One region of the Planococcus beijingensis genome, then DNA from elsewhere that is predicted to be linked to it. Evidence: riboswitches for the same ligand, from Rfam matches in the RefSeq annotation. Region 1 holds a riboswitch; each other region holds the start of a gene.
What was found. A riboswitch is a leader RNA that binds a small molecule or an ion and turns the genes downstream of it on or off. The one in region 1 is predicted to bind thiamine pyrophosphate.

Region 2: it holds a riboswitch for thiamine pyrophosphate, as region 1 does, so the genes downstream of both, thiT (energy-coupled thiamine transporter ThiT) here and tenI (thiazole tautomerase TenI) in region 1, are expected to answer to the same signal.
Region 3: it holds a riboswitch for thiamine pyrophosphate, as region 1 does, so the genes downstream of both, tenA (thiaminase II) here and tenI (thiazole tautomerase TenI) in region 1, are expected to answer to the same signal.

The regions. Positions count from the first base shown of each region.
Region 1 covers NZ_JADHDZ010000001.1:1,221,035-1,231,873, forward strand. The annotation lists gene IRE19_RS05825 (SDR family oxidoreductase) at 1-175, opposite strand, end outside; gene IRE19_RS05830 (Rrf2 family transcriptional regulator) at 370-804, shown strand; TPP riboswitch at 1,076-1,176, shown strand; gene tenI (thiazole tautomerase TenI) at 1,280-1,885, shown strand; gene thiO (glycine oxidase ThiO) at 1,916-3,052, shown strand; gene thiS (sulfur carrier protein ThiS) at 3,058-3,261, shown strand; gene IRE19_RS05850 (thiazole synthase) at 3,264-4,031, shown strand; gene IRE19_RS05855 (thiazole biosynthesis adenylyltransferase ThiF) at 4,028-5,047, shown strand; gene IRE19_RS05860 (3-oxoacyl-ACP reductase) at 5,143-5,895, shown strand; gene IRE19_RS05865 (LLM class flavin-dependent oxidoreductase) at 5,975-7,282, shown strand; partial or broken gene IRE19_RS05870 (peptide-methionine (S)-S-oxide reductase) at 7,317-7,388, shown strand; gene IRE19_RS05875 (lipoate--protein ligase family protein) at 7,427-8,119, shown strand; gene lipA (lipoyl synthase) at 8,116-9,060, shown strand; gene brnQ (branched-chain amino acid transport system II carrier protein) at 9,439-10,728, opposite strand.
Region 2 covers NZ_JADHDZ010000010.1:40,220-51,058, forward strand. The annotation lists gene IRE19_RS17360 (GNAT family N-acetyltransferase) at 1-417, opposite strand, end outside; gene IRE19_RS17365 (M3 family oligoendopeptidase) at 419-2,218, opposite strand; gene IRE19_RS17370 (TspO-related membrane protein) at 2,413-3,147, shown strand; gene map (type I methionyl aminopeptidase) at 3,258-4,010, opposite strand; gene thiT (energy-coupled thiamine transporter ThiT) at 4,167-4,754, opposite strand; TPP riboswitch at 4,852-4,950, opposite strand; gene IRE19_RS17385 (M20 family metallopeptidase) at 5,097-6,170, shown strand; gene IRE19_RS17390 (hypothetical protein) at 6,237-6,386, shown strand; gene IRE19_RS17395 (SGNH/GDSL hydrolase family protein) at 6,451-7,368, opposite strand; gene IRE19_RS17400 (aminopeptidase) at 7,381-8,610, opposite strand; gene IRE19_RS17405 (DEAD/DEAH box helicase) at 8,607-9,767, opposite strand; gene IRE19_RS17410 (MDR family MFS transporter) at 9,873-10,839, opposite strand, start outside.
Region 3 covers NZ_JADHDZ010000003.1:63,435-74,273, forward strand. The annotation lists gene IRE19_RS08900 (YkuS family protein) at 1-799, opposite strand, end outside; gene thiW (energy coupling factor transporter S component ThiW) at 889-1,374, opposite strand; gene thiE (thiamine phosphate synthase) at 1,371-2,024, opposite strand; gene thiD (bifunctional hydroxymethylpyrimidine kinase/phosphomethylpyrimidine kinase) at 2,008-2,853, opposite strand; gene thiM (hydroxyethylthiazole kinase) at 2,850-3,635, opposite strand; gene tenA (thiaminase II) at 3,637-4,320, opposite strand; TPP riboswitch at 4,443-4,546, opposite strand; gene IRE19_RS08930 (sn-glycerol-3-phosphate ABC transporter ATP-binding protein UgpC) at 4,569-5,693, opposite strand; gene rlmN (dual-specificity RNA methyltransferase RlmN) at 5,878-6,951, opposite strand; gene IRE19_RS08940 (VOC family protein) at 7,107-7,577, shown strand; gene scpC (succinyl-CoA:acetate CoA-transferase ScpC) at 7,639-9,153, opposite strand; gene IRE19_RS08950 (LytTR family DNA-binding domain-containing protein) at 9,528-10,172, opposite strand; gene scpC (succinyl-CoA:acetate CoA-transferase ScpC) at 10,271-10,839, opposite strand, start outside.

The DNA of each region.
Region 1 (10,839 bases):
TTTCTGGATGGTCAAAATCTGCTTGACGAACTTCCACTCCACGAGCACGAAGCCCTTCTGCTTTCTCGGCGTTCCGGACACTCACCGCCAGCTTACTTGCAGGCAGGGTTTTCAATAATGCTTCTACAACCTTCGAACCTAATTTTCCTGTTGCCCCTGTAACTAATATTTTCATTTTCCAATCCCCCTAGTTCGCTTTTGATGTAACAATAGTGATTACATGTATTCATATTAGTTACTTGTAACTGTATTGTCAACAGGGATAGCGATATTTGTTTTTTGTTTGCTATTTGATACAATAAACTTGTAACTAAATTAATTACATGATATTAGATATAGAAATAGAAATTTATAAAGGGGTGAAGGTAAATGTCCATTAGCAGCCGATTTGCTGTCGGAATTCATATATTAACTCTAATTGAATTTAATAAAGATGGAATAACATCTTCTGAGTTTTTAGCTTCGAGCGTTAACACAAATCCAGCAGTGATACGGAAACTTATGGGCATGCTTAAAAAAGCTGGTTTGATCGAAGTACACCCAGGTATTGCAGGAGCAAAACTTACAATGAAACTATCTGATATTACCTTGTTCGATGTCTATAAAGCGGTAAATGTTGTTCAAGATAAAGAATTATTCAGTATACACGAAAATCCACAGCTTAATTGTCCCGTTGGCCGGAATATCCAAAATACTATAGAACCAATATTTGCGACCGCACAGGGGGCAATGGAGAAAGTTTTAAAAAATGTAACATTAGAAGATGTGATGAATGATATTGTTGCTGGAGAAAATATTGGATAGATAGGATTTCTTAAAGAAATGTTCTATACTCGTTTATTTAAGTATATTTTTATTAAAATAATCGTTTATTTTATGATGTGTAAAATTATTAGTTAACATATGAGGGATTATCGGAAGGAATGAAGAGGAGCTTTTGTTTCTTTCCTTCCTTTTTTTTTTCGTATAAATGTACTTTTACGAAAGGTAATAATTAATTAACAATATTTAGAATGAACTGGATAAATCACGCGAGAGGTGATACGCTTACTTTAGATATTCCGAAAACTGAATATAAAAACACTAGGGGAGTCTTTTAAGACTGAGATGGAGCAATCCGGACCCTTTGAACCTGATCTAGTTGAAACTAGCGTAGGGAAGTGGTTGCTATGTATTTTATCTATTCCTAAAATATGATCAAAACCACTCCATCGCTGGAGTGGTTTTTTTATTTGGCAGGTATTTTTTATGCACTAGGGAGGGAGTGAAGGAAAAAAACATGAAAACTAAAAAGTTGCATATTATCTCTACAGGAAGTCAAGAGCCGGAACAATTAGCAGATATCATCGGCAGGATTCATTTTGACATCGATTTCATCCATCTTCGTGAAAAAACGAAAACAGCAAAAGAAGTATATGAAATGGTGGAGCTTTTAAAAAACAAAAAAGTTCCTCTTTCAAAAATAATAATTAATGACCGGGCGGATGTTGCCTGTGTTTCAAATGTGAAAGGAGTTCACTTAGCCTATCATTCGCTGCCTGTTGAAATTGTAAAACGAAAATTTGAGGATTTGACAGTTGGCTGTTCCGTCCATTCCCTTGAAGAAGCTCAAATTGCCGAGCAGCAAGGTGCTGATTATGTGATATTCGGCCATGTATATTCAACTCAATCAAAACCAGGACTCATTCCGAAAGGGTTAGAACAGTTGAGGTTCATTTCTGAATCAATTTCTATCCCAGTTATCGCGATTGGGGGGATAAAACCGGCAAATAGTAGGGATGTTATCGAAGCGGGAGCACAAGGAGTCGCTGTAATGTCAGGGATATTGGAAGCAGAAGACCCTTTGCAGGCGGTACAGCAATATCGTTCCTATTTATCTATATAATATTTTCTTGCAATGATAAGGAGGGATTCAATGAATAAAACGTATGATGCCATAATAGTCGGCGGCGGAGTCAACGGCGGGGCAATAGCTTTTAATTTGGCGAAAAGAGGAATGAAGGTTTTGTTGCTGGAAAAAGACCGGCTTGCAAGTAAAGCATCTGGAGCGGCAGCTGGGATGCTGGGCGCCCAAGCCGAGTTGGATGGAGAAGGTCCGCTTTTTCAATTAGCCAGGACCAGCAGGGCGTTATTTAGCGACTTAGCAGATGAACTGAAAATGACCAGCGGAGTTGATATTGAACTTGTGAATAAGGGAATGCTAAGGCTTGCCTTAACTGATCGGGAGCAGCAGGAACACCATCGAATCAGTGAAATCCATAAACAGAACGGGGAACTAGCCGAGTTGCTTACAGGTAAAGAAGCGAGAAGAAGAGAGCCGGCATTGTCCAATAAGGTAATTGGCGCCATGTATCTTGAAAAAGATGGACAAGTAGCAGCTCCACAGCTGGCTTTAGGATTTTTAAAATCTGCCTCAGCACTTGGCTGCGTGATTAAAGAATATATAGAAGTTCATTCCTTTCATTTCTCAAATGGAAAAGTCACAGGCGTTACTACGAATGAAGGAGATTATATGAGCAGCAACGTTGTAGTAACAGGAGGGGCTTGGAGCGAGAAGCTGTTGATGAAGATAGGCTTACAGCTCAAAATGTATCCTGTGAAAGGCGAGTGTTTTTCTGTACGGACAGAGTTTCCCTTATTATCAAGCACAATTTTCACGCCAGGCTGCTATCTTGTTCCGAAAAAAGACGGAAGAATCATTATAGGAGCAACCCTCATACCGAATACATTTAATCAGCAAGTCACTTTAGAGGGAATTTTTTCGTTAATGGAGAATGCAAAAAGATTGGTGCCTTCCATATTACAGGGCGAGTGGGAAAGAGCATGGACTGGAATTCGTCCGCAAACCGCTGATGGCTTGCCTTATTTAGGTGAACATCCCGATTACAAAGGGCTGTTTATAGCAACTGGCCATTTTAGAAATGGCATTTTATTGTCACCGATTACTGGGGAGGTGATGGCTGATTTGATTGAAGGAAAATCTCCTTCAATTGATATCTCCTCTTTTCGTATTGATCGGTCAACCAGAAAAAACAATCCAATAATGAGGTGAAGAAATTGATATTGACGGTAAATGGAGATCAAATAGAAGTACCCAACACAGTGAAAACGATAGCCGGACTGCTGCAGCATTTTGAATTGCATCAAAAAGTGGTCATTGTCGAAAAAAATGCTGAAATACTGGAAAAAGCAGAACATGCAGAAACCTCAATTTCTGATAAAGATAAAATTGAGTTAGTGCATTTTGTAGGAGGCGGATGAACATGTTGAAAATAGGAAATCATGAATTCTCTTCAAGATTGTTATTGGGTACTGGTAAATATCCAGATTTTGATATCCAAAAAGAAGCGGTAGATGTGTCAGGTACGGAGATTCTAACGTTCTCAGTCCGACGGATGGATATATTTGAAGCAAGCCAGCCGAATTTCCTTGAAAATCTGGATGTTTCAAAGTACACCCTACTCCCGAATACAGCCGGTGCCAAGACTGCCGAAGAAGCGGTACGGATTGCAAGACTTGCTAAGTCATCGGGGCTTTGTGACATGATTAAAGTGGAAGTGATCGGTTGCCCCAAAACCTTGCTGCCTGATCCAATTGAAACATTGAAAGCATCAGAAGAGCTATTAAAAGAAGGCTTTACCGTCTTGCCGTATACTTCAGACGATGTTCTGCTGGCAAGACGCCTCGAAGAATTAGGTTGCCACGCTATTATGCCCGGAGCCTCTCCCATAGGCTCTGGCCAAGGAATCATTAACCCATTGAATCTTTCTTTCATCATTGAACAGACAAGTGTTCCTGTTATTGTCGATGCTGGAATCGGAACACCTTCTGATGCTGTTATGGCAATGGAAATGGGAGCTGCTGGAGTCTTGCTGAATACAGCTGTAGCTGGAGCGAAAAATCCGGTGAAAATGGCCAGAGCTATGAGGCTAGCCATCGAAGCAGGAAGACTTGGGTTTGAAGCAGGGCGAATTCCCAAAAAACGGTATGCCACTGCCAGCAGTCCGCTTGAAGGGATGAGTATCGGTTGAATGGACGATACTCACGACAGGAGCTTTTTGCGCCAATCGGGATAGAGGGACAAGAGAAATTGCAGAACAAGCATGTCTTGATAATCGGTGCTGGGGCATTGGGGACTGGAAGTGCCGAAATGTTAGTGCGGGCAGGGATAGGCAAAATCACCATCGCAGATCGGGACTATGTGGAGTGGAGCAATCTTCAGCGCCAGCAGCTTTATACAGAAGAGGAGGCGGAACAGCGGATTCCAAAAGCAGTGGCGGCTAAAAAACGACTAACGGCTATTAATTCTGAAGTGGAAATTTGCTGTCATGTCATGGATGTCTCTGTCGAAGAAATGGAGCAATTGGTGGAAGGCGTTGATCTGATTCTTGATGCCAGCGATAATTTCGATATTCGGATGATTATCAATGATATTTCCCAAAAATATCGGATCCCTTGGATTTACAGTGCGTGTGTTGGAAGTTATGGAATCAGTTATACAATTCTTCCTGGTGAAACTCCGTGTCTGAATTGCTTGTTAGAGAAGATGCCAATGGAAGGCATTACCTGTGATACGGTCGGGATCATCAGCCCTGCTGTCCAAATGGTCCTGTCTTTCCAAATTTCCGAGGCATTAAAAATTCTAGTCGAAGATAGACTTCATTTAAGGAATAAGCTGGTCTCCTTCGATTTATGGGAAAATCAACAATCATCGATCAACGTCGATAAGATGAAAAAAGAGGATTGCCCTTCTTGTGGAGTGGAGCGTTCTTATCCGTACCTTTCTTTCTCAAACCAAACAAAAACTGCCGTTTTATGCGGTAGGGATACGGTTCAGATCCGTCCCTCTCAACCGATAGAAAGAGACTTGGAAAGCTTGGATAAAACCTTGTCCAGACAGCCAGGAAAGATTGCACGTAATCCATTTCTACTTTCTTTCTCAACTGCAGCACATCGTCTTGTTATTTTTAGGGATGGCCGTGTTTTGATTCATGGAACGAAAAGCATTTCTGAAGCTAAAACTTTATACCACCGGTATTTAGGTTAAGGTGCTTTTATCGTACTGTTGATTGAGCCGTGTATTTTTTTATCTATCAGTTTATTATTCCAGTTTAGGAAAATTAAAAATGAGGAGTGGTTGCAATGAACAGAATCGTATTGGTCACAGGTAGCAGCAGAGGGCTGGGAGCCTCTATTGTAAAAACATTAGTACAACGAGGTTTTAAAGTGGTCATCAATTATTACAAGAGCAAAGATGCAGCTGAAGAGCTTGTTTTTGAGCTAGGGAAGAATAATGCGATTGCGATTTGTGCTGATGTTACAAATCGTCAGGAAGTCGAGGCGATGGTAAAAATAGCAACAGAGTATTTTGGTCAAATAGATGTTGTCGTGAATAATGCATTGGTAGATTTTAAATTTGATCCCAACAAACAAAAACCCTTTACTGAACTTGCTTGGGAGGATTATCAAAAACAGTTGGATGGCACTTTAAAGGCGGCATTTAATATAGTACAAAGCGTTATGCCGCAATTTATGGAGCGGCGAAATGGAAGTATTATCAGTATCGGCACCAATTTATATCAAAATCCGGTCGTACCTTACCATGAATATACAACAGCTAAAGCTGGATTGATCGGTTTTACACGCAATATCGCTTCGGAACTGGGACAATACGGCATAAAAGCGAATGTCGTTTCAGGGGGCTTATTGAAAACGACGGATGCCAGTTCTGTCACAACCCCGGAAGTATTCGATTTGATTGCTCAATCAACGCCATTGAAGAAAGTGACGACGCCTGAAGATGTAGCCAATATGGTCGCTTATTTATCTTCAGAAAATGCTGACGGAATTACAGGTCAAAACTTCACAGTAGATGGTGGTTTGACGATGAACTGATAACTTCATATGCACTAGTTAGTTTTGTGAAAAAGACTATTTACATAGTCATTTATGATATAGGAAGGGAAGTGACTAGTTGAAAAAAACTCAAAGGAAACAACTTCATTTAGGTGTTTTATTATATGGATGCGGACACCATCAGGCTGCTTGGTTAATGCCAGATTCAAGTGTTGAACGCATTGGGGACATTTCTTATTACCAATCTCTAGCGCAATTAGCCGAAAAAGGCTGCTTTGATGCCGTGTTCTTTGCTGACAACCATTCATTCCAGGCCAGCGATCCAAATGAAATGCCAGCCTTTTGGCTGGATCCAGTGGTGAATCTAACTGCTATTTCTCAAGTAACACATTATGTGGGATTGGTTTCAACGATTTCAAGCACCTTTTCAAATCCTTTCACTGCTTCAAGGCAATTGTTGAGCCTGGACCATATTACGAAGGGACGGGTTGGATGGAATCTCGTTACCTCGATGAGGGATGAGGAAGCGTTAAACCACAGTATGAGCGAATTGCCTCCCCATGATGAACGGTATGAAAGAGCTGACGAATTCGCCGCTGTCATGCATAAGCTATTTTTATCATGGGACAGTCACGAGGTTTTATACAATCGGGCAGATAAACAATTGATCAATCCTGTAAATATAAATCCTATTAATTTCAAGGGCACCTATTTTAAAGTAAAAGGTCCTTCCACGACACCGAAAAGCCCTCAAGGCAGGCCAGTTGCCATGCAAGCAGGAGCATCTAAACAAGGCATTGCATTGGCTGCGAAATATGCAGATGCCGTCTATTCCGTGTCATGGAACTTAAACCAAGCAAAAAAGTACCGTAAAAAGCTAGATGAACAAATTAAGCAAAACGGAGCCTGTGATCGGCACATTAAGGTATTCCCCGGCTTAGTCACTTATGTAGGGCGTACTCACGAGGAAGCACTGGCCAAAAAAGCTGCGTTAGATGAAAAATTACCTGTAGAAACAGCTTTGAAACAGCTAAGTTTCTTTCTTCAGCAAGATTGTTCACATTGGGAAATTGATCTAAAAGTGCCTGCATTGCCTTCTATAGCAGAATTTAAGGGTCCGGTTGGCCGATACGAAACGGTACTTGAAATCATTAAGGATACCCGGCCTACCGTAAAAGAACTATTAGGATACCTTAATGCAGGCGGCGGCCATTTTACACTGATTGGCACTCCTGAAGAAATTGTTGATCAGATGGAGGTTTGGTTCGAGACAGGTGTGGCTGATGGGTTCAATTTGATGCCTCCTACATTACCAGGCAGTTTAAAAGATTTTGTTGAACTCATTGTTCCTGAAATGCAAAAAAGAGAGATTTTCAGAAAGCAATATAAAGGGCATACCTTACGCGACCATTTAGGATTATCATAGTTAACAGAGCTTAAAAACAAATGGGAGGCCAATTATGGAAGTAATCTATTTAGCAGGTGGATGTTTATGGGGAGTTGAGGCTTTTATAAAAACTATACCTGGCGTCAACTAAGACTTTATAATTGGGAACCAGCAGGAATCTCAGTGGGATTTTTTCAAAAAATAGAAGGGGCTATCAATATTGAAAATGCTATTGAATGTGGCATTCCAATTGTGCGCAGGCAAACGGGGGGGGGGAAGGCAGTTCTTCATGATAAAGAACTTACCTACAGTATCCTTATCTCAGAAGCACATCCAGCCATGTCGAAATCGGTAAAAGATGCTTATTTAACCCTTTCTCAAGGATTACTTGAAGGATACCGCAATTTAGGGATCGAAGCGAAATTCGCGTTACCGAAAAGCAAGAGTATTTCTAAATCAGCCGTTTGTTTTGAAGAGCCATCCTGGTATGAACTAACGGTAGATGAGAAGAAAGCAGCTGGTAGTGTTCAAATGCGAAAAAGGGGTGTAATTCTCCAACATGGTTCAGTTCCGTTAACTATAGACAAAGAATTGCTATTTGATTTATTTGTCTACCCAAATGAACACTCAAAAGAAAAGGCTCGCAATGCATTTCAAAACAGAGCTATCGCCATTAACGACATATTACCAAATCCGATTGGTATGGAAAAGGCGAAAACTGCTTTCCAAGCTGGTTTTGAAAAGGGATTGGACATTCATTTAGAGAAGTTTGATCCGCCGAGTGACCTTTTGAATGAAGTCTTTGAATTGGAGAAAAAATACACGAGCAAGGAATGGAATTTCCTGCGAGAAGAAAAGAGAGGATTTTTACTATGACGAAATCGAAAGAGCATATTCGAAAACCTGAATGGTTAAAGGTTAAGCTGAATACTAATAAGACCTATAATGATTTAAAAAAGTTAATGCGAGAGAAAAAACTGAATACTGTTTGTGAGGAAGCGAAGTGTCCTAATATACATGAATGCTGGAGCGAACGACGGACCGCTACTTTTATGATTTTAGGCGATACTTGTACACGAGCGTGTCGCTTCTGTGCAGTAAAAACAGGACTTCCAAATGAACTCGATTGGGGAGAGCCGGAACGAGTTGCAGAGTCGACCGAAATTATGGAATTAAAGCATGTAGTTGTAACAGCCGTTGCACGAGATGATTTAAATGACGGCGGGGCAGCTGTATTTGCAGAAACAGTACGAGCTATTCGAAGAAGAATGCCTGGCACAACCATTGAGGTCTTGCCTTCAGATATGAAAGGGGACTATGAGAGTTTACATACACTGATGGATAGTCAACCTGATATTTTTAATCATAATATTGAAACTGTACGTCGGCTTACCAAACGTGTACGAGCCAAAGCTACTTATGACCGTTCATTAGAGTTATTGGCCCGGGTAAAAGAAATCGCTCCACATGTACCAACCAAATCTAGCTTGATGGTTGGCCTGGGAGAAACAAAAGAAGAAATTTTACAAGCAATGGATGATCTTTTAAAGCACAATGTGGATATAATGACAATCGGCCAATATCTACAACCCACTCGAAAACATTTGAATGTAGAGCGGTACTATCATCCGGATGAATTCGAAGAATTAAAGAAAGTTGCGCTTGATAAAGGCTTTAAACACTGTGAAGCTGGTCCCATGGTACGTTCATCTTACCATGCAGATGAACAAGTCAGTGAAACTGCTATACAACGCCGGATTAAGTATTTAAAAGGTTATGAGTCGCAAGGGGACAAGCTTGAATACGTAAAGTTCTAATCTTTACCGTAACAAGAGGAGAATATTCAGATTTTGTCAATCATGAATTGTTTAAAGAATTTGATTCCCCATTTGATTAGTCAGTAAATATTTATTTTGTATTTATATTAGGTAGGGGTAATAGAAAATCCTAAACCATAAATAATAAGTAAAGGCTCACTATAGACTATAGTGAGCCTTTACAGTTGCCAAGAACCAATCTCCGCGATGTAAAATATTTTGGGAATGCTACCAAGGACTCGAGTATGCCAGTTAGATTGCATTATAAGGGCGTATGTCAAAGAAGTTTATAGGAAGACAATCAGGCAATTAAAAGCAAAATAACCACTAAGTAAACACTGCTTAGTGGTTAGAAGTCAATTTTGTTCAAGTCTAGATTTATCCTTTAATCCTATCAATACTATAGCCAATAACGGCAGACAGTAATGAGGGGATAGCCCAACCTAGTCCCAGATCAAAAAATGGAGATACCTCAAGCAACCTAGCTAAAAATTCAAGTTGATAGCCGAGGCTGGTTAAGACTTGATATAACGCATAAACGGAGGTCGCGGCTACCGAAAGCCGGAACATCATCTGGCTTTTTCCTGCAATATATTCGAATAAAGAAAGAATGATCAGGACAATGGCAATTGGATAGATAAAAACCAATAAAGGAATTGCCAATTCCAAAATCATATTCAATCCCAAATTAGATACCAGCAAGCCGATCAAAACGAAAATAGCAACGTAGGAAGAATAAGATAACTTCGGATAAATCTCGTTGAAGAATCTCGAACAGGCATTGATCAAACCGACACAGGTCGTGAAACATGCGAGGATGACAATCGAACCGAACAGAAAACCGCCGCCGGTTGCGAACAAGAGGCTAGCTGCTGAAGTTAAAATCTCGGCGCCATTTTCGAAGCCGTTCTCGTTTGGAATGACCCGTCCAATCCAGCCCAGAGAAAAGTAAACCACGGCCAGCCCAAGACCAGCGATGAGAGCAGCTCCAAATGTGCCTTTTACAAGTTCCCTTTTGGAAGTTGCTCCTTTATCTTTCAGGGCATTGATTACGACGATTCCAAACGCCAGAGCTGCGACCGCATCCATCGTGAAATATCCTTCCAGGATTCCAGTGATCAAGGGAGATGATGCATACTTTCCAGCAGCGGACGAAGCGACATTATCGAATGTAAAGAAAGCTCGGATGACAAGCACAGCTAAAACAAGCAATAAAAGTGGCGTCAGATATTGTCCAATGCGGTCCACGATTTTTTTTGGATTTAAACTGATTAAATAAGTAATACCGAAAAATACCAGAGAGAATGCAGCGAGCGCAAATCCGCCATCAACATGAAAGACTTGTTTGAAGCCCAATTCATAAGCGACGCTGGCAGCTCGAGGTATCCCGTAGAAAGCGCCAATCGAGAGATAGATGATAATGGCAAAGACCATTCCGAAGACAGGATGCACCCGGTTCCCCATGGAGATTAATCCATTATCAGACAAGGCCACGGCCATAATGGCCATAAATGGCAGTAGGACACCTGTAATGATAAAGCCCATAATTGCTGGTCCAAAGCTGCTTCCGGATTCCAAACCGAGAAGAGGGGGGAAGATCAGATTTCCAGCCCCGAAAAATAAAGAAAAAAGCATAAATCCTGCAAATACGACATTGGTTCGATTCATCATAATTCCTCCTGAATTTTAGTTGCATATTTGTAGCTGTTACAGCCTCAAAACAACTGTGACTGCTGCTTTTTTATCGCCATACTCAATTTTTCGCATAAAAAAACCCGT
Region 2 (10,839 bases), on a different contig from region 1:
AGGAGATACATATGCTTCAACACGGTGAAGACGGAGCTGTTCAAAACCGAAAGCAGTCATCAATCTTACCGCTTCCGTGGCAATGCCTTTTCCGATATAGGCTTCATCGATTGAATAGCCGACCAAAGCGCTTAGAAAAGGCATTCGCTTTACGCTGTATACAGAAATATGGCCAATCAACTTATTCGTCTCATGTTCAAAAATTCCTATACTATATTCCCGATTCTCCCTTGCCTGATAAATCGATTCGCGTATTTTTTCCCTTTGAACAGCTGCAGAAAAATAACTGTCCCGATGGCGTGGTTCGTAGATAGACCAGTAATCCCGATTTCGGAGCAGCAATTGTACCATTTCTTCTGCGTCTTCAATCGCCAAACTGCGCAAATAACAGGTCTTCCCCTCGAAAAGCAAATTCATATCAGACCTCAGCAGATGTCAGCGAAATAAATTCCTCGGCATCCTGGACACACAAAGCGATTCCTTTTTCCCAGAACGCTTGTTGTGTAATATCTTCGCCCAGATGCTTCATTGCCAAGTCCTCGGCCGACATCACTGCTGTATCACGAAGCAAAGCCATATACTTTTCTTCAAAACCGGTTCCTTCCTCCAGCGCTTTCGCATAAACACTTAACGAGAAAAGATAGCCGAAGGTATAAGGGAAATTATAGAATGGCACATAGGTAATGTAGAAATGCAGCTTGGATGCCCAAAAATGGGGATGCGTTGAGGCTAAGCCGCCTGCAAATCCTTCCTCTTGCGCCTGTTCCATCAATTCGTTCAAGCGAGAAGCCGGGACGACTCCATTTTTGCGTTCTTCATAGAAACGGGTTTCAAACAGGAAGCGTGAATGAATATTCATAAAGAACGCGACACTGCGCTGGACTTTATCTTCCAGCAACGCAATTTTCTCTTCTCTGGACTGCGCATTTTTCACCGCTGCATCCGCAACGATCATTTCTGCGAAGGTAGAAGCTGTTTCTGCAACATTCATTGCATAAGATCGATTCAATGAATGCACAGGACGCAATGCGTACGTATGGAATGCATGCCCGAGTTCATGTGCCAAGGTTGCGACATTAGACATCGATCCGCTATAGGTCATGAAAATACGGGATTCTTCACTTAAGGGCAGTCCCGTACAAAATCCGCCAGGGCGTTTGTTCGGACGGTCTTCCGCTTCAATCCAACCTTTTTCAAATGCCTGCTGTGCAAACTGCTCCAATTCCGGTCCGAATTTCCCGAATTGCTTCAGGATGAATTCTGCGCCTTCTTGATAAGAAAACTGTTGTGTGCTTTCTGTTACCGGCGCATCTACGTCATACCAGTCCAGTCCGTCTTTCCCAAGCAATTTTCCTTTTTGGTTTAAGTATGCAACAAAAGGCTGCTTGTTCTTGCTGATTGCTCCCCACATGGCATCTAAAGTTTCCTCTTTCATGCGATTGATGTGCAGAGGTTCTTGAAGCGGGTTATCCCATCCCCGTTTTTTATAAGTTTCCAGACGGAAGCCGGCGATAGAATTCAATGTTTTTGCAAAGAATTCTTCTTTTTCTGCCCAAGCTTCCTCTAATTTTTCATAGGATTCTTTACGGACTGCAGCGTCTTTATGGGAACTCAGATTATTTGCCTGTCCAACCGATAAGGTTTTCTCCTCACCGTCGACTGTAACAGTCACTTTAATTTCTCCGACCAGCATATCGTAAAGCTGACTCCAGCCGTGATAGCCATCTACACTTAATGCCGTGATCAGGCTTTCCTCTTTTTCAGACAGCAACATCTTCGCTTCTTCACGCCATTCATTCAAAACGAAAGTGAAGTCGCGCAAAGGTCCTTCATCCAACAGTTCTGCCCACACGCTTTCTTCTGTCTTCGCCAAATCCTGTTGGATTTTTTGGAAGGAATCTTGGAAACGAGCCGATAAAGAAGATGATTCACTATCAAGAATCCCTGCTTTTTTATCCTGCGTATTTTGGGCCATCAAACAGCCGATAAATGCACCGGATTGGCTCAGATGCTTCATCATCAAACTCATCTGCTCAAGCAGGTCCGCTACTTTTTGGGCATCCCCTTTTGCAGAAGGAACTTCGAACTGATGGACCGACTCTTCGAAACCAGAAAGCTTTGTCGATGCGTCATCCATATGTTGACGCAATTCCTGTGATTCGCTGCCTCCTGGAAATAACGTATCCAAATCCCATACTTCCGGATAATTGACTGTCATAATTTTTCCCCCTGGTAAACTAAATTTTCTAAAAACACTTATTAGTATAACATTTTTTATTCTGGAACCGGAACAATATTCCACTCTCTCCCATAAACTCTTCACCTTATCGCCATTTTTAGGGAATCTTTTGGAAAGGGTTAATTGTTGATTGAAACGGCTACAGGTATACTGAAAAGGAGGAGGGATTTCGCATGATTCGTATTTTGCTTATGACAATCGCTTTTCTCGCCGTGGTTGTCATGAATGCTCTAGCAAACATTTTGCCGCTGAATGGCCAAACAACCGGTGAAATTTCAAACCGGATTCTGGTCCTGTTTACACCAGCCGGTTACGTATTTTCAATTTGGTCTATTATTTATTTATTGCTGGCCATCTGGATCATCGCTTTTTGGGTGAATTTAAGAAAGGGACAAATCCCTTCATCCAAGATTGCCTTGTTTTTTATTTTAAGCTGCGCCTTTAATATCAGCTGGCTGCTGCTTTGGCATTATGAATATTTCATCTGGTCAATCGTAGCGATGCTCGGCTATTTGCTGGCGTTGATCGCTCTTTACCTGCAATACAGCAATTCGGAAAGAAAGTTCACCGAACGGTTGCCGATTTCAGTCAATATGGGGTGGATCAGTGTGGCAACCATCGCCAACATCAGCTTTGTATTGACCTACCACAATTGGGGCGGCTGGGGTCTCAGCGACCAGCTGTGGACCGTCATCATGTTGACTGTCGCAACTGCGCTGGCTTTGCATATCCGTTTCCATCATTTTGATATTCCGTTTGCGCTGGTCTTTATCTGGGCGTTTATTGGAATCGCTGTTAAACACGGTACAGGTGAAATGCTGGTGACAACTGCTGCCTTGTTCTTGAGCGGCGTTATATTAACCGGTGTTCTATTAATTAAAAAAAGAACTGCCGAGGCAGTTCACTGATTCGGTAGACAAACTCCGTTTTACGAGTTTGTCTACCGTTTTTTATTGGCTTGAAAACGGCAAAGGAATCCGGATAAAAACCCGAATCCCTTTTTCGATCTATGCGCCAGTTATTTTTCCAGTTTAGTCAAAAGAATCGGTTCGCCTTTTGTCACAAGCACAGTATGCTCGATTTGCGCAACCAATGACTGGTCCGGTGTGATGAATGTCCAGCCGTCTCCTGATTCTACGATATGTTCAGCTTTCTGTGAGATAAACGGTTCTACTGCAAGCACCATGCCTTCTTTCAGGATGGTCGTTTCCCATGCATCGTAATAATTCAAGATGTGCTGAGGAGCTTCATGCAGTGATTTCCCGATGCCATGGCCAGTCAGGTTTTTAATGACAAACAAACCTTGTTCTTTTGCTTCACGTTCCACTGCCTTACCAATTTGGTTCAGTTTAGCGCCGGCTTTGACTTTTGTCATCGCACGGTCGAACGCAGAAGCGGCTGCTTCACAAATTTTTTCTTTATCCGGATGCCCTTCGCCTACAACAAAAGAAATTCCTGTATCTGCGAAATATCCTTCATATGAACCGGAAACATCAATATTGACGATGTCGCCATCCTGGATGACACGCTTGCCCGGAATTCCGTGGGCCACTTCTTCGTTGACACTGATGCATGTATATCCTGGGAAATCATATTCCGATTTCGGGCCGGAAACACCGCCCAGTTCCTCGAATAGTTTACCGCCCAAATCGTCAATTTCTTTTGTTGTGACTCCAGCTTTGGTTGCCGCTTTCATCGCTTCGCGAATTTCAGCTACCATTTGGCCGGCTTTTTTCAGCATTTCAATCTCTTTATCAGTAGTTGCTATCATCAATGACCCTTCTTTCAAGCTTTTCTATTCAAGAATTATACCACAAAATTAAACTGGAGGCTTCTTGACGAGTTTGGAAAACAAACATGCAATCTTTAACTTCTAAACAGAAAAAGAACTTTCCGGAATGAATTCCCGAAAAGTCCTTTGCTTGTGTTAATTCGTATTAGCGGCTTCAGCATCCACTAATCTTGGTGCCGCTGCAAAAAGTGCGGCACAGACAAAAGCGGCAAGCAAGAATACAGGTATCATGTAGGTAGCATTATAGATCGCTGAATAGATGACCACATTGCCTTCAGCAAACATACCGAAAAACAGGATTCCCGTAATGACATGAACCAAATAACGCAACACTGATGCAATCAACACCCCTGCGACGATAGCGGCCAACATCTTGCCGGTTTGCTTGGCATGCGCATGCTGCAAATATTTTGTGCGCATGACACCAGCCAGCCCTACAACTCCGTATGCCAGAAGATAATCCAATAAAACCTGCATGACAACAAATCCGAATGATAAAGGCGCGACAGAAATAAAGCCCGAAACAATCTGCAGCAACCCTACCAATATTCCCGTCAGTACACCGGCAGCGACCCCTCGCCTAAATGCGATTAAAATAATCGGGATCATCACCAGACTGACCGAACCTCCCTGCGGCATCCGGAAAGAAACAAAATCCAATACAAATCCAAGAGCTGCAAAAATGGCAATCTCCATCATTAACAATACTTTTTTATTTCTCATGACTTCCTCCTTAATGTGTTGTGCACATCACCAGAAGGGCCGTGAATAAAACCATATTAAAAACGGCGTCAGGACAGAGCCTGGCGCCGTTGTAAGAGCCGGTTTCCATCCACATCCCTGCGCAAGTGTTAACTTACAGGTTCAAAGGGTAAGAACAGATTGTTCACTCTCAGCTAAAGCTCCCCTTGTGGTGTATACAAATATTTATTCAGTCACCTGTATTGTACACAAGGCCTCTTTCTAATGCAAGGCTGTTTTAAGTAGCTCTGACAGGGTAAAGTGATGGTAGTGAAAAAATCCGAAAGGTGGTGGAGGCAGCCGGGATTCTGGGTTGCCGAATGAATGATTGAATTATTGAAGGAATTGATTAAAATTCAAAGTGATACAAAAGAAGGAGCAAATGAAGCTCTTCTTTTTTGTGCCGACTGGCTGAAACAAAAAGGAGAAACGGTTACTGTCCACGACAATAAAGGCTACTTGATGCTCACTGCTGAGAAAGGACAAGGCAATGAGACCATTGTTTGGAATGGCCATGTCGATGTAGTTCCTGGCCATAAAGAACAGTTTGTGCCAGCCGAAGAACAAGACCGCATTTACGGACGCGGCGCAGCTGATATGAAAGCGGGTGTTGCAGCAATGATGCAAGCCTTTATTGAGCTGGAATCTAGTGGTTTGAACCGCAAAGTTCAATTACATATTGTCACCGACGAAGAGATTGGTGGCCGCAATACATCTAAATGGTTGGTCGAGCAAGGTTTCCATGGTGATTTTGTTATTTGCGGAGAACCGACAGGCTTAAAAGTCGGATTGCAGTCGAAAGGTATTTTACGAATGGATATGGTTTTCAAAGGCAAGCCCGCACACGGCAGCCGCCCTTGGGAAGGCATCAATGCCATCGAATCCGCTATGAAATTCCATATGGCTGCAACAGAGCTGCCATTCCGGAAAGAATCTACTGAATATTATGAGCAGCCGTCGGTGAACCTGCCGATCATTAAAGCAGGAGACCGTTACAACGTGGTTCCTGAAACGTGCGAAATGTCTTATGACATCCGTTTTATGCCTGGACAGGACAAAGAGGAAATTGTTCGGCAATTAGCAGAATTAGCTGAGACCTTGAACATCGACATGGACTATAAAGCTTCAGGTTCAACACCCGCGCTGACAACAACAAAAGAAAACCCATTTATCCAGACTCTGCAAAAAGCGATTCTCGAAACGACTGATAAAGAAGCCGTATTATTCGGTCAGCATGGTGCAGCCGATACGCGGTATTATGCAGCCGTCACCGGCGGCGAAGGTGCCATTGAATTTGGACCAAGTGGAGATGACTGGCATGGCAACGCCGAATATGTCTTGATTTCCAGCGTCCATAAATACAAAGACATTCTATTGGCACATGCGCAATCTGCGTAAAAATGTTTGCACACTGCCTGATTCGGGAAAATACTAATTACTAACCCTATGATTGGAGAGATTTATATGGCAATTGGACGACTAGTGAAATCCGCGATAAAATATGGCCCCATCGCTTATCCTATTATCCGTAAAGTATTAAATAAAAGAAAACAAGGAAAAGCTGGACAACCGGCTTCTACACAGCAACCTCCGACGCGTGGAAAAAAACGCTAAATAAAAAAGTTCCGGCATGAAACTCATGCCGGAACTTTTTTATGCGCTAAGGGCTTTTGCTTTTCTAGAGATAAGGCAAAGCTTCCCGCAAAGCCAAGTAACCGGTCGGACTGCCAGCAGATGGCCGTAGGGCTGTCTCTTCAGCCTCACTTCCCTCTTCTTCTTGCCCTCCATCACCTTTCTGCTCTTGCGCCTCCATAATCTGTTCGAATGTCAATGGATTCGGTGACGGCAATTCGAAATCTTCAACCGTCCACGTTTCCTGATATTCACCAAAAAATGCATTGGCCATTGCTTGATAGCCAGCCGCATTCGGATGGACGTCAGCTGCATTCGGAATTTTATCTACAGCCTCATCGCCGAATGAATGGTCTACAGAAACAAACGTCGCCCCTGCCTTTTCAGCAGACCGTTTAAGAATCTCATTTAACCGGTCCAGTTGTTTGGCTGTTCCGTATTTTTGGCTGTCGCGGACATGCGGGTAAGCGAAATAATAGCCCATCACATAAACATCCGCATTCGGAGAGAGCTCCGTCAGCTCAGCCAAAATCAACTCCATATTCTTTCTTGCTTCATTGAGTGCAAAATCTGCTTGGATCTGCTGGAAAGTCAGCGATCCCTGTGCCGGATCGTCTTGGACCAGGCGCAGCAAATCATTCGCTCCAGCTGAAACGGTAATGAGGTTGGCCGATGCCAACACGCTCTTCGCTTCATCCGACTGGATGCTGTCTAATACGTCAGCTGTTGTAAATCCCGGAAACGCCAAATTTTTCGAGTAGAAAGCCACAGGCTGATTGCGTGACAATTCCTGTGCAATCATATCGGCGTACCCAGCATCTATCTCGCGTTCAGGTGTTTGCCCTGCCGCCAGCGAATCACCGATAGCGATGTATGCTGCCGGAATCTTGAGTTCGGCTTGCGCCGAAGCCGATCCGCTGAAAAACAGAAGGCCAGCCACTGCCGCGATCCAATACTTTTTCATCTCATTCACCTCTTAGAATGCCCAGTTTCCGTTCCGGAAGATAGGCTCTTTTGAACCATCGGCGGTGATTCCATCAATATCCATGCTGTCGCTGCCAATCATGAAATCTTCATGGACGATTGATGTGTTCAAACCGATGGCTTTCAATTGATTGCGTTCCAGATCGCGTGCCCCTTCATAGCAAGTCGGATAAGAGTCGCCGATTGCCAAATGGTTCGAAGCATTTTCATCAAACAAGGTATTGTAGAACAGAATATCGGAATCGGAAATTGGCGAATGATGCGGCACCAACGCCACTTCCCCCAAATAAGCCGCTCCTTCATCTGCCGTGATCATTTCATTGAGAAGTTCCTGCCCCGTCTCCGCTTTGGCTTCAACAATTTTGCCTTTTTCAAAGGTCAGCGTAAACCCATCAATCACATTGCCTTGATAAACCAATGGCTTCGTATTGCGGACTTTGCCGTCGACTCCATGTTTTAACGGTACCGTATAAACTTCTTCTGTCGGCATATTGGCGATAAACGGATTGCCTTGAGGCGTTTTTGAAGCGCCGGACATCCAAATATGCTTGCCGGGAAGTTCAATGGTTAATTCTGTGCCAGGTGCAGTGTACTGCAACTTCACATAGCGTTTATCGTTTAATTGAGCAGCGCGCTGTTCCAGCAAAGCGATATGGTTTTTCCAAGCTTCGACCGCATCACCTTCGCCGATACGCACTGTTTTGAAGATAGCTTGCCATAAGGCTTCCATCTGTTTTTCAGCCGGCAAATCCGGAAATACTTTTTGTGCCCATTTCGGTGAAGGAATAGCGACGATCGACCAAGCCACTTTATCTGTACCGACCGCTTGGCGATAGCGCTCCAATGCTTTGCCGGCAGACTTTTGTGAATCAGCCAGGCGTTTAGTCGGGATGCCTGTCAGCAAGTCCGGGTCTTCGGCATCAATCCACAGGAAGGCGCCGCCTGTATTAATCACTTCATCGCGTTGAACGACAGACCATTCCGGATATTCCTGAAATGCCTCATCTGGCGCCAATTCGAAATGCGCCCTTGTCAAAACAGGATCTTCATAATTGACTTGAACCCGCTTTGCCCCTGCCTCATATGCTTTCTTGACAACCAGGCGTGTGAATTCAAGCGTGTCAGTCGTCGTATTGATTACGATTAATTGTCCTTTTTGGACATTCAATCCTACATAAACCGTCAAATCAGCATATTGCTCAAGCTTCTCTTGAAAATTCATCGTTTATTCCCCTTTGCAGCAATGGTTTTGCTGGAACCTTCAATCAGTTTCCCGCCATGAATCACTTTTTGGACAGGCTTGGAAGGCAATTCCTTCGTGAATTTCTTGTAATGGCGTTCATCGGAATAAGCCAGCAAAGTCAATACTTCGCCATCCGCTCCCGCTCTTCCGGTTCTGCCTGAACGATGCAGGTATTGCTCAACTGTTTGCGGTACATCGACATGGATGACATGCGTCACTTTATCGATGTCCAAACCGCGCGCTGCTACTTCTGTCGCAATCAATACAGCAACTTCCCCTTTGCGGAAAGCATCCAAGGCTTTTTTGCGTTCATCTTTTTTCATTTCAGAATGCAAGGTCACGATTTTCGCATCGCGGAATTTCAGTTTATTTTCCTTCATCAGCAATTGGTCCAGGTTATTGACGAATGCCAAGCCTTTCATGCCGGGAATATGCGACAGGCTGCGCAGCATTTCAGTTTTGTCGCGCTCATCCACTTTGATGAATGAATGCGTCACTTGCCCAAGCATCGGCAAATCTTCAGCCGTTACCTGCAGCCGTGTAGGGTGCTGCATCAACCGTTCCGCCACCAATTCTATTTCTTCGGTGATTGTAGCGGATACCAGCACCAATTGGCGCTCATGCTGAGTTTTTTCAATCAGGTCTTTCATGATGCCCCGGTGTTCGCGTGCCATCAATTGATCGCCTTCATCCAGCACCAATATCCGGATTTCATGCATTTTCAGTTTTTTGGTTTTCACCAATTCATTTAAACGTCCAGGCGTCCCTACGACAATCGTCGGTTTTTTCTTCAACTTCTCTAATTGTCGCTGCATATTTGCCCCGCCAATCAATTGTGTAACGGTGACATCCGTCCCTTCTGTCCACTCACGCAACACATTGACGATCTGCATGGATAACTCCTGCGACGGAGCGACGATCATTGCCTGGATTGCCTGCTTTTCGGGATTGACACGTTCCAGTATCGGCAATACGTAAGCCAATGTTTTACCCGATCCCGTTGGCGATTCAGCAACAATATCATTGCCCGCCAACATTTCCGGAATCATCTGTTCCTGGATCGGCATAGCTGTTTCAAATCCAGCTTTTTCCCATTTTTCTTGCCACATCGGGCTTAATTCATTTACAAAAGTCATCTGCGATTCCACCTTCTTTTCAATGCTTTTAGTGTACCATATTTGTTGTTTTGACGCCTTTTTCACGCAAAAAAAACCAGCCCTCCCAAGGACTGGTTCAATCGATTATTCAGTTACTTCTTTTTGTCGGTAGACAATTTCTTTTTCCGCTTCAGTGACCGGACGTACCGGCTTCTTAATGAAGAAAGACAACAGCAATGCCACTAACGCAATAAAAGTGGAAACGAAAAACGAGAAATTGATGCCATCCAGCATAGCTAAGTTCATGATGCTTTCAGGAGCTGTTCCAGCCGCCGCCAACTCTTTTGCTGTCGACTCCGTTCGTGTGTTCATCACGGTAATAAGGAAAGCTGAACCGACCGCACCCGCAACTTGCTGCAAGGTATTGTTGATGGCCGTTCCATGCGGATAAGCTTTCATCGGCAATGTATTCAATCCATTGGTCATGACCGGCATCATGACCATAGAAATACCGAGCATACGCAACGTGTAGATCATCATGATGCTAAAGTAGCTGGAATCCAGGCTCAACTGGCTGAACATGAACGTCGTCAGCACAACAATCGCCAAGCCGGGAATGGCCAACACTTTTGCGCCGAACCGGTCAAACAACCGGCCGGTGACTGGAGACATGAAGCCCATAACCAGTGCACCTGGCAGCATCAGCAAGCCTGAATCGATCGGCGAAATTCCTTTGATGGTCTGAATGTAAATTGGCATGAGAATCATCGCTGAAAACATGGACATGGAAATGGCCACTGAAATCGCTGATGACAATGCGAACATTGGGTATTTATAAATCCGGATTTCCAATAGAGGCTTATCCAGTTTCAATTGACGGAAACCGAAAATAACGAGTGAAATAACACCAACAGCAATGGTCACCATAACAACTGGATCGGTCCACCCCATCGTACCCGCAGAACTAAATCCGTACAATACCCCGCCAAACCCTAGACTGGAAAGAGCCAACGACGCTTTATCAAGCGATATTTCTCTGTCTTGGAATGTCAGGTTTTTCAATTTGAAGATCCCTAATGCCAACGGAATCAATGCTACTGGCAAGACGATC
Region 3 (10,839 bases), on a different contig from region 1:
CAGTTACGCTGCCAGTGCTGTCTTTTTCGACAGATGCATCGCCTAATTCAACGACTTCGATGCCGCTTTTTTCTTTGTCGGCTTCCTTGTCAGCTTTTTTGATTTCTTTTTCTACAGCTTTTTCAGCTTTTTCATGTTCCTTTTGAGCCTTTTCCTGCTCTTTCACTTCTTTTTCAATCACTTTTTCTTGTTTCTTCAATTCTTTTTCTTCTTGTTTTTCTACACGTTTCGCTTTCAACTCATCAGCTTTACCTTTAGCTTTCTCTGTAATTCCAGATGTTGTTTCTTTTGCTTTATCGGTAAGGCCACTTGTTTTATCTTTCAATTGGTTGGCCTTTTCTTTCACTTGATCCAATTTACCGCCTGAACTTTCAGCGTTCGGATCTTTCGAGCTGGCTGTTTTTTCTTTAACGATTTCTTGAAGCTCTTTCCCGCTCTTCGGTGCGAATAATAGCCCAGCTGCTGCTCCGATAACTACGCCTGTTGCTGCACCGGCTAAGAAACCACCGCCTCCGCCGCTTTCCTTGCGTTCAGCTTCAGTAGGCTGTGGAGATTGGATTTTGCCGCCACGTACGAGGCGCTCTTCCACCTCTTCCACGATTTCATATAAGGTCCGTCCTTTAGCTTCAACAAGTGATACACTCATATGATAATCAGCTAAATCTTCCTGATCTCTCACAACAATGACGTCATAGTCGGTTGAATCTGATTTGTCTTCAAGCATTTCTGCCTGATATCCTTTTTTCTCCAATGCTTCACGTACTGATGTAAATGGATGTTCAACTGCAATTTTCACCATAATCTGTCCACTCCCTTTTAAAAGTCTATATTGCACTGTTTCCCCTCAATTAAGAATTTATAAACACCTGCAAGAAAATTCCGAGATTTTCACCATACTTTTAAAGGATTAGCTTTCGCAAGGCGCATTGCCAATACGCCTCCTAAAATGGCACCGGTCAAACTGGAAATGAAAAAGGGCGGCACAAAAAACAAAGCGCCAAATTCAGTACCCAGCAAAATCCGCGCATAGGGCACCGCAACTAAAGATGCGATGATTCCAGTACCCACTACTTCCCCTAAACCTGCTAACCAGATTTTCCCGAACTTCGCATACATCAGCCCCGCCAACAACGCTCCAATCATCCCGCCTGGAAAAGCCAGCAACGACCCGGTACCGGTCAAAATTCGGACGACACCTGTCAAAAAAGCGATCAGGATCGCTGGACCCGGCCCAAAAAGAACTGCAGCGATGACATTGATGGCATGCTGAATGGGATATGCACGGGCAATTCCAGCGGGAAAATAAACAAAAGCGGAACCAGCCACTCCAATAGCGACAAACATCGCCATCAGAACCAGTTTTCTAGTTTTCATTTTCGAACACCTTCTTTATTGGCAGCTTGTAAGGCAGCAACCTGCCCCGCAATATCCTTCGCTTCAGTTATTGTTGAGATGACAGCAACTCCAGAAACTCCCGCCGCCCATACAAGACCTGCATTTTCAGCAGTGATGCCTCCGATGCCCACTACCGGCAATTCAGGAAATTCTTTTTTGACTGCCAGAATCCCTTCAACACCTGCTGGCTTTTTTGCATCAGCTTTTGAAGTTGTCCCAAATATCGGGCCCATCCCGACGTAATCGGCACCATCCTCCATAGCTTTTCTCGCTTCTTCTAAAGAATGGACAGAGACGCCCAAGACTTTCTCCTTGCCGATTAGTTTGCGTGCCTGGGAGGCGCTTAGATCATCCTGCCCGATGTGTACACCGTCTGCTCCAATTTGGCAGGCCAGCTCGACTGAATCATTAATAATGAAGGGAACCTTGTAAGCGTTGCATAATAGTTGGCAATGCAAAGCAAACGCCAGCAATTCAGTGCCCGATAATGCGCCCTCACCTTTTTCGCGCAGCTGAAAATGGTTGATTCCACCTTCCAACGCCGCTTCCAATACCACAAAAGGATTTCGCTCTCCTGAATTCCTGGATCCCATAATAAAATAAATGGAGGGCTTATCGGAAAATTTCAATATTCGCCGCCTCCTTGCTTTCGGCCAATGCTTTTTTATACGCAGCATGATTGGTTGGGCCATGTCCAGACCCGATATTCAAAGGTGCGCTGATTGCAGCCTGAATAAATTGCTTAGCTACGTGGATTGCATCCTCCAGACCCTGCCCTTTAGCCAGCTGTGCGGTCACTGCTGCTGCAAACGTGCAACCCGTGCCATGAGTCTGTCCAGTCGCAATTCGTGCTGAGCGGTATACTAACGATTCTCCATTCGTCTGCAGCAAGTAATCTTCAGCGTACTCCGGATCTGTTCCGTGACCGCCTTTAATGACGACGGACTTTGCTCCCAATGCCATAATCTTTTCAGCAGCCAGGCGGCGGCTCGAGACATCTGTAATGGAGATGCCTGTCAGCACTTCTGCTTCCGGGATGTTTGGGGTGACCAGTAAAGCCACAGGCAACAAATGGTGTTTTAATGCTTCCACTGCTTCCTGCTGCAGTAAATTGGCTCCTCCTTTGGCGATCATCACCGGGTCCACAACCACATTCCTCCAGTTGAATCGCTGAATCGCGGCAGCAGTTTCTTTAATAATTTCCGAATTGAACAACATGCCCGTTTTTAAAGCGGTTATTTTAAAATCGCTGCCGACAGCTTCTAATTGCGTTTGCACGGCTTGGGCAGACATGGGATAAATGGCGTTGACTCCTGTCGTGTTTTGAGCAGTCACGGCGGTGACGACAGACGTTCCGTAAACTCCCAGTTCCTGAAACGTTTTCAGATCTGCCTGGATGCCCGCACCTCCTCCGGAATCCGATCCGGCAATTGTTAAAGTCTGCGGAATTTTGCTCATCGTAATCCCTCCTGCAAATAGATCTGTTCTTCCACATCGCTGTCCGTCAGGCTGGCCAAACGATTGATGAAAGCCGCTTGAAAATCTCCCGGAAGACTCGTTGATTTCGCAGCCTGCTGACCGGCGATTGCATAAAAACGCAATGCGTTGCTGACAGTCTTTACAGGGTCTTCTGGCCGGACTGCCATCGCAGCAGCCACAATGCTGCTAAGCAAACAACCCGTACCGGTAATCGAAGCCATGATCGGATCTCCAAAAGGAATTTCAATCACGTATTTTCCATCAGTGACAATATCCGTTTTTCCAGTGACCGCTACCACTAAGTTAAATCTTTTCGCTGTGGTGACAGCAAGCTCCCCGACGTCCAGAAGCCCTTCTCCTGCGTCCACACCTTTCGACTGCCATTGTTCCCCCGCTACCGCTGCAAGCTCTCCTGCATTGCACCGAAGAACGCTAACGTCAATCAGGTCCAAAATTTCTTTTACAGCCTTCTTCCGGAAATTGCTTGCTCCTGCCCCAACCGGATCCAGTACGACAGGAATGCCCAGTCGGTTGGCCGCCTCTCCGGCGATCAGCATGCTTTTCAACGATTCTGCATGCAAGGTTCCGATATTCAATGACAAGGCCTGCGCCAAAGCGGCAAGTTCAGCTGCTTCTTCAGGCGCTTCTCCCATGATCGGAGAAGCCCCGATTGCCAACAGGCCATTGGCTTGAAAATTCGATACTACATGATTGGTGATGCAATGGATCAGCGGATTTTCACGTTTTATTTGGCTGAACATGTCACACACCTACTTCCTTAATAGACTCTAATGCCCAGGATTCTTTTTTCCATGCCTGTTCCCAGAAATTCCATTCATAGTAGCTGCTTTTCCGGAAATGATTTTTCAGTTCCTGCCTCCGTATTTCCGGCAGCCCTTCCGCCAGCTTGTCCATTCGCGAAATCTGTTCATTGACAAGTGAAGCGAACTCATCAGAACCGTAAGTTTCAATCCACCGGTTGTAAATAGCGTGGTCCGGCTTGGCATGTTTCAAACGCTCCCCGATTTCAAAGTAAAGCCAGTAACAAGGCAGAATAGAGGCCAACACATCAGCCAGATCGCCTTCTGACGAACGATACATATGCGAAACATAGGCATATGCAGTTGGAGATGGTTCAAAGGTCATCCATTCTTCTTCAGTAACTTCCAAAATTCCCATGAACGATTCATGCAATGTCAGCTCAGCACTGCAAGTATGTGCAGAATGAAATGCAAAACGTTGTGTCGTTTCCAGATCCTTGGCCTTTGATGCGCCAATCGCCTGCACTTTTGCAAAATGCGATAAATAATAGGCATCCTGCATAACATAAAAACGGAATCTATCAATTGGCAAGGTTCCATCTGCTATGCCTTTCACAAACGGATGATCAAAACTTGCCTGCCATAGGCTGTCGCATTCTTTTCTTACTTCTTTGCAAAATGTCATTTCTCCATCTCCCTTTTCTTTATCCAGTTGCAAGGGGCCAGCCACTTGCAACTTTTTTTCACAAAATAAAAACGCCGCTTCCCGGCAAAGGGAAGCGGCGTTTGCAATTGTAGAAGGAAAATAGCAGACGGTCGCCACTTCCCTCCGCTGGTATGATCCAGATCAGGTTCAAAGGGTCCAAGCTTATGCTCGTCTCAGCCGATATCCGGCTCCCCTAGTGGTGTTTTTTATTTGTGTTTTCGAAATCACTATAGCATAGATTCAGAAAATTCTACAGCTTTTATTCGATTTCCTGTTTCATCATCAAAAAAATGAACATGAGCCATATCAAATGCAAGCGTTGCCGTATGGCCCGGCTCGATAGTCGTTGTAGCTTCTACGCGAGCAATGAATTCTTGTTCGGCATAAACCGCATGAAGAATCGTTTCTGCTCCTGTCAGTTCAGAAACTGTGATGACTGCTTCAAACTCACTGGTTGGAATATTCGACAAATCTTCATTGTTTACATGAATATGTTCCGGCCGGATTCCCAACGTAACTGATTTTCCTTCATAGCCTTCATTTTTCAGCATTTCCATCATCTGCGGTGGAATATCCAACATTTTGTCACCCATCACATAACGCCCCTTATCAATTCTCCCTTCAAAAAAGTTCATGGCAGGAGAACCGATAAAGCCGCCTACAAAGCGATTTTCCGGAAAATCGTAGACTTCTTTCGGAGAGCCGACCTGCTGAATCAGCCCATCTTTCATAATCACGATTCGAGAAGCCATCGTCATGGCCTCAGTCTGGTCGTGAGTTACATAAATAGTTGTGGTTTTCAACCGTCTGTGCAACTTAACGATTTCGGCACGCATCTGTACCCGCAGTTTCGCATCCAGGTTGGATAAAGGCTCATCCATCAAGAAGACTTTAGCGTCACGCACAATGGCACGCCCAAGAGCCACACGCTGCCGCTGCCCGCCTGACAATGCTTTCGGTTTTCTGTCCAAATAATCTTCCAATCCCAGAATAACGGCGGCTTCATTGACACGCCGCTTGATTTCCGCTTTCTTGAACTTTCGCAACTGCAATCCAAAAGCTATATTTTCATACACGGTCATATGCGGATAAAGGGCATAATTCTGGAAAACCATCGCAATGTCACGTTCTTTCGGCTGGACTTCATTCATGAGTTTGCCGTCTATATAAAACTCACCTTCTGTAATTTCTTCCAGGCCTGCAATCATCCGGAGAGTAGTAGATTTTCCGCATCCCGACGGGCCGACAAAGACGATAAACTCTTCATCCTGGATATTCAAGTTAAAATCCGATACAGCAAGAGCACCATTATCGTATCTTTTCCCGAGCTTTTCGATTTTGATCTCTACCACTTTGCATTCTCCTTTTTAACCGCTTTTCCTTCGATTATAGTTAAATATCTTTAAATTACCAATAGAAATAAAGATACGCAAAGGGACTATTTTAATATATTCTCTTTCATTCAGTCTATTTCCACCTCCATACCAATAAGAAAAGCGTTCCTGAAATTTATCAGGAACGCTTTTCTATATTGCATTATACAGTTACTTCTTTTTTCTCTTTTTTGATCTGCTTGCTCCGCAATTGTCCACAAGCTGCGTCAATGTCGGCGCCTTGCTCATGGCGTACGCCACAATTGATGCCTTTTTTCTTCAATGCATCATAGAAAGCAGAAATGGCTTCCGGTGTGCTCTGCTGATATTGGTCATGCTCATCAACTGAGTTATACGGAATCAAGTTGACGTATGACAGATGGCGTTTGTCTTCCAGCAGTTTCGCCAGTTGGTTCGCCTCTTCCACATGGTCATTGACATCACGCAGTAAAATATACTCGAACGTGATGCGGCGGTTGGATTTCTCCAAGTAGTAATCGATTGCCGCCATCAATTTCTCGATCGGGTACGCTTTGTTGATCTTCATGATGCGTGTACGCAATTCGTTGGTTGGCGCATGGATAGAGATCGCCAGGTTAACCTGCAAACCTTCGTCTGCATAATCGTAGATTTTTGGCACGATACCGCTTGTCGATACGGTAATATGGCGAGCACCGATAGCCAAGCCTTTTTGCGAGTTGACGATATTCAGGAAGCCCATCAAATTTGTGTAGTTATCGAAAGGTTCTCCGATACCCATTACTACGATATGGCTGACACGCTCATCTTTTTGTTGTGCATCAAAATGCGCTTGTACCTGCATGATCTGCTCAACGATTTCGCCCGCGTTTAAGTCGCGGCTCTTTTTCAAAAGTCCGCTGGCACAGAAACTGCAGCCGATGTTACAGCCGACCTGCGTCGTTACGCAAACAGAATTTCCGTATTTGAAGCGCATCAATACCGTTTCAATCAAGTTGCCGTCCTGCATCTGGAAAAGAAACTTGATTGTACCATCCGCAGATTCCTGTTTGACTGTCTCTTTCAATGTACGGATTGTAAAATTATCTTCAAGCAATTGAATACAATCCTTCGAAAGGTTGTTCATTTCTGCAAATTCGGTGACACGTTTAATATACAACCAGTCCCATACCTGTTCAGCACGGTATTTTTTCTGGCCATTTTCTAAAAACCATTCTTTTAACTGTTCTATCGTTAATCCATAGATGGAATTTTTCATTTCAGACCCTCATTTCAAATTTCACAATTGCTTATTATAATACTAAAAATAACGCTTGACAACAACTATTTTTATTTAGACAGAAAACTCTGTTATAAATAACTGCTTACTTTCCCTTTTCTCTGGGTACAGAAAGATAGAAAGGAGTGGGTTTCATGAGTGCGATTACCCATGTAGGACTGGCGGTTCCAGATTTGGATCAGGCCATCGACTGGTACAGGAAAGTATTTGATTTTTATATATTGGCAGGTCCCTTCAACTTTAATGCAGCAGATGAAAACCCGAGTGCCATGACATTGGATTTGCAGGGGGAGGAATTGAAAAAAATGCGAAATGTCCACTTGATGTCTTCTGGTGGCGTTGGCATTGAGCTGTTTGAATTTCAGGATCCTACATACTACAACGAATCTTATTCACCTCATGCCGGATTTTTTCACATTTGCCTGGTTGTCGATGATCTGGTTGGGACCATTGAAAAAGCTGTCCAGTATGGCGGCAAGCAACGCAGCAAAATATGGAATGTCAATAAAGGCAAACCTCATTACCTGGTTTATGCTGAAGACCCTTTTGGCCACATCATTGAATTATACACGCGCAGTACTTCTGAAATTTATGGAAATCAATAATAAAAACCAGGCGCTTTTAAGCGACCTGGTTTTTTGATTGATGTGGCAGCTTCCGCTTTTCTTACACCAATTGCTCTTTTTTCTGGAGCATTGTGCCGTTTTTCGCCAAGTCAGCGTGCCATGAGAAAGCTTTTTCCAACACATGCGGTGTTTGTCCGCCACGTGTTAATGCTTCGTCATAGTACTCGCGAAGTTGAGCGCGGTAAGTTGGATGTACACAATTTGCCAGAATGACTTCCACACGTTCACGTGGTGCCAAGCCGCGAAGATCTGCATAGCCCTGCTCTGTTACGACTACATCTACGTCATGTTCTGTGTGGTCTACGTGAGAAACAAACGGTACTACGCTTGAGATATTTCCGCCTTTAGCAACTGATTTGGTTACAAAAATCGCCAGACGTGCATTCCGTGCGAAATCACCTGAACCGCCGATGCCGTTCATCATTTTCGTACCGGATACGTGTGTCGAGTTGACGTTTCCGTACATATCAAACTCCAAAGCCGTGTTGATTGAAATCAAGCCGAGTCGGCGAATCAATTCAGGGTGGTTTGAGATTTCCTGAGGGCGCATCACGATTTTGTCGCGATAGTTTTCAAAATCAGCAAAAACCTGGTTCATTTTCGGTTCCGACAAAGTCATGGAACAGCAAGAAGCAAAGCTGACTTTCCCTGCATCGATCAAATCGAAGACTGCGTCCTGAAGGACTTCCGAGTATACTTCCAAGTCTTCAAATTCAGAATCGATCATGCCGTGCAAAACAGCATTCGCTACAGATCCAACTCCGGATTGCAGAGGAGCTAATTTCTCTGTTAAACGGCCTGCACGGATTTCTGAGCGCAGGAATTCAAGCAAATGATCGGCCATGATTTTCGTTTCTTCGTCTGGAGGCAAGATGTTTGATGGTGAATCCAACTGGTCAGTGAAAACAATGCCTCTCACTTTTTCCAAATCAATCGGAATTCCGATAGTGCCGATGCGCTGATCCGCTTCTGTCAATGGAATCGGCGAGCGTTCGCCTTGTTTGCCAGTATCGTAAATGTCATGAAGGCCTTCAAACCGTTCAGGCTGTGCCATGTTGATTTCAACGATGATGTTTTTAGCATGCTTTGCAAAGATTGCGTTGTTTCCTACAGAAGTCGTCGGAATGATCATGCCGTCTGCTGTAATGGACAATGCTTCGATGATTGCAAAATCGATTGCCTCAGTAACGCCCGTACGGATCCATTCCGCTGTATGGGAAAGATGGTGATCCACAAATAGCATTTCGCCTTCGTTTATTTTTTTGCGCATTGCCGGCTCTGCCTGGAATGGCAAACGCTTATTGACAATTCCTGCTTCTGCAAAGATATGGTCAGTGTCTGAACCTAAAGAAGCGCCTGTAAAGACATTTACTTTAAAACTTTCAGTTTCTGAACGCTTAACCAATGCCTGAGGAATCGCTTTAACGTCTCCTGCGCGCGTGAATCCACTAAGTCCAAGAGTCATGCCATCCTGGATCCATGAAGCTGCCTCATCTGCTGTAACTACTCGATCCTGTAATTGTTCCGCTTTAATGCGTGAAAGTTTCTTTTCCATGCTAATCACTCTCTTTCAATTTTTAGTTTTCAATAATATTTAATTGATAAAGCGTTTTCATGAGCGGTCGCTCAGTTAAAAATCGCGATTCGTGCAAAAAAGGGTATAGTTTTTCATTATCTATTAACAACTTAATTATTAGATAATTTTAACTTGTTTTGACAGGTTATTGAGCTTTGAAGATTGGAAAAGAGTTTAATGACGCGAAGCAGAGAAAGGAATGTCTGAAGCAGCATTTTATTAAAAAGGTTCAAATCGGACCTTTAAAAAACGATATTTTCTTAATTATCCGTAATTTAAACATTGGTGTTCTCAAGCCTTTTACTGCACGCATAAAAAAAAGCGCCGCTAAGGGACGCCATTGCTTTTATTCATTAAAATCCAAGAAGCTTCCGGAAATAGCTGGAGTAGGATTGGCTGACGGGAATCCGCTCTCCGTTATTCATCGCAAGTACGAATGTCGAATGGGTATCCGGATAAATTTCTTCTATATGATGGACATTAACGATAAATGACCGGTGGCATCGAATAAATGATTCGCGGGGCAGCAAAAATTCAAATTCCTGAAGAGAATTTTTATTGGTTCCTGAATAACCTTCAGCATGGACATGGGTTTTGCGGTCTTTCACTTCCAGGTATTTGACTTCTGTAAAAGGAATCGGCTTCCAGCCATCTGGACTTTTCACGGTAACCACTGATTTACCCTCGGTAAAGGCCGGGTAAATCGCCATGACGCATCCCTGCAGGACATCTTCATGCTCAAATGGCACTGCCATGCCGTGGTACGGGACGCCGAAAAGCTCACGGTTGATAAATTCCGAGGTTTTTTGGTTTGCCTGCAATGCTTTATGGGCAATCGTCCCCGGCTTTACAGGATCGCCTGGTTTTATTTTCAAATCGACCCGTTTGCTCGGCCTGTAATAAATGTATTCCTTTGTGTTTGTGACGGCTATCGAAATTTCATCAGAGAACAATTCCCCAATGACATCCAATAGCGCATCCAACTTAATGCTTTCCATAGTAACCCTCCTGTTTCAACTCAATATTTTGATTATACATCAAAAGTCTATCCAATATTTTAAAAACCAGTCCTGCAGGAGGACTGGTTTCGTATTATTTATTCCGATAAATGCATTGTGCCGTTGGCGGCTAAGTGATTATGCCAGGAAAAAGCTTTTTCCAATACATGAGGCGTCTGCCCACCGCGAAGAAGTGCTTCTTCGTAATATGAACGCATCTGCTCCCGATACGTCGGATGGACGCAGCGCTCAATAATCAAAGGAACCCGCTCACGCGGAGCTAGCCCACGCAAATCGGCGTACCCTTGTTCAGTCACAACGATATCGACGTCATGCTCCGTGTGGTCCACATGCGATACGAAAGGCACAACACTCGAGATGCTGCCGCCTTTGGCAGTCGACTTAGTGACAAAGATCGATAAGCGGGCATTGCGGGCAAAATCGCCCGAACCGCCGATGCCGTTCATCATTTTCGTACCGGATACGTGTGTTGAGTTGACATTGCCGTAAATATCGAATTCCAGTGCCGTGTTGATGGAAATCAACCCAAGCCTGCGAATGAGGCCTGGGTGATTGGTAATTTCCTGCGGCCTCAAAATAAGCTTGTCACGGTATGTGCCGAAATCCCCAAACACCTTCTTCATCTTTTCTTCGGACAACGTGATGG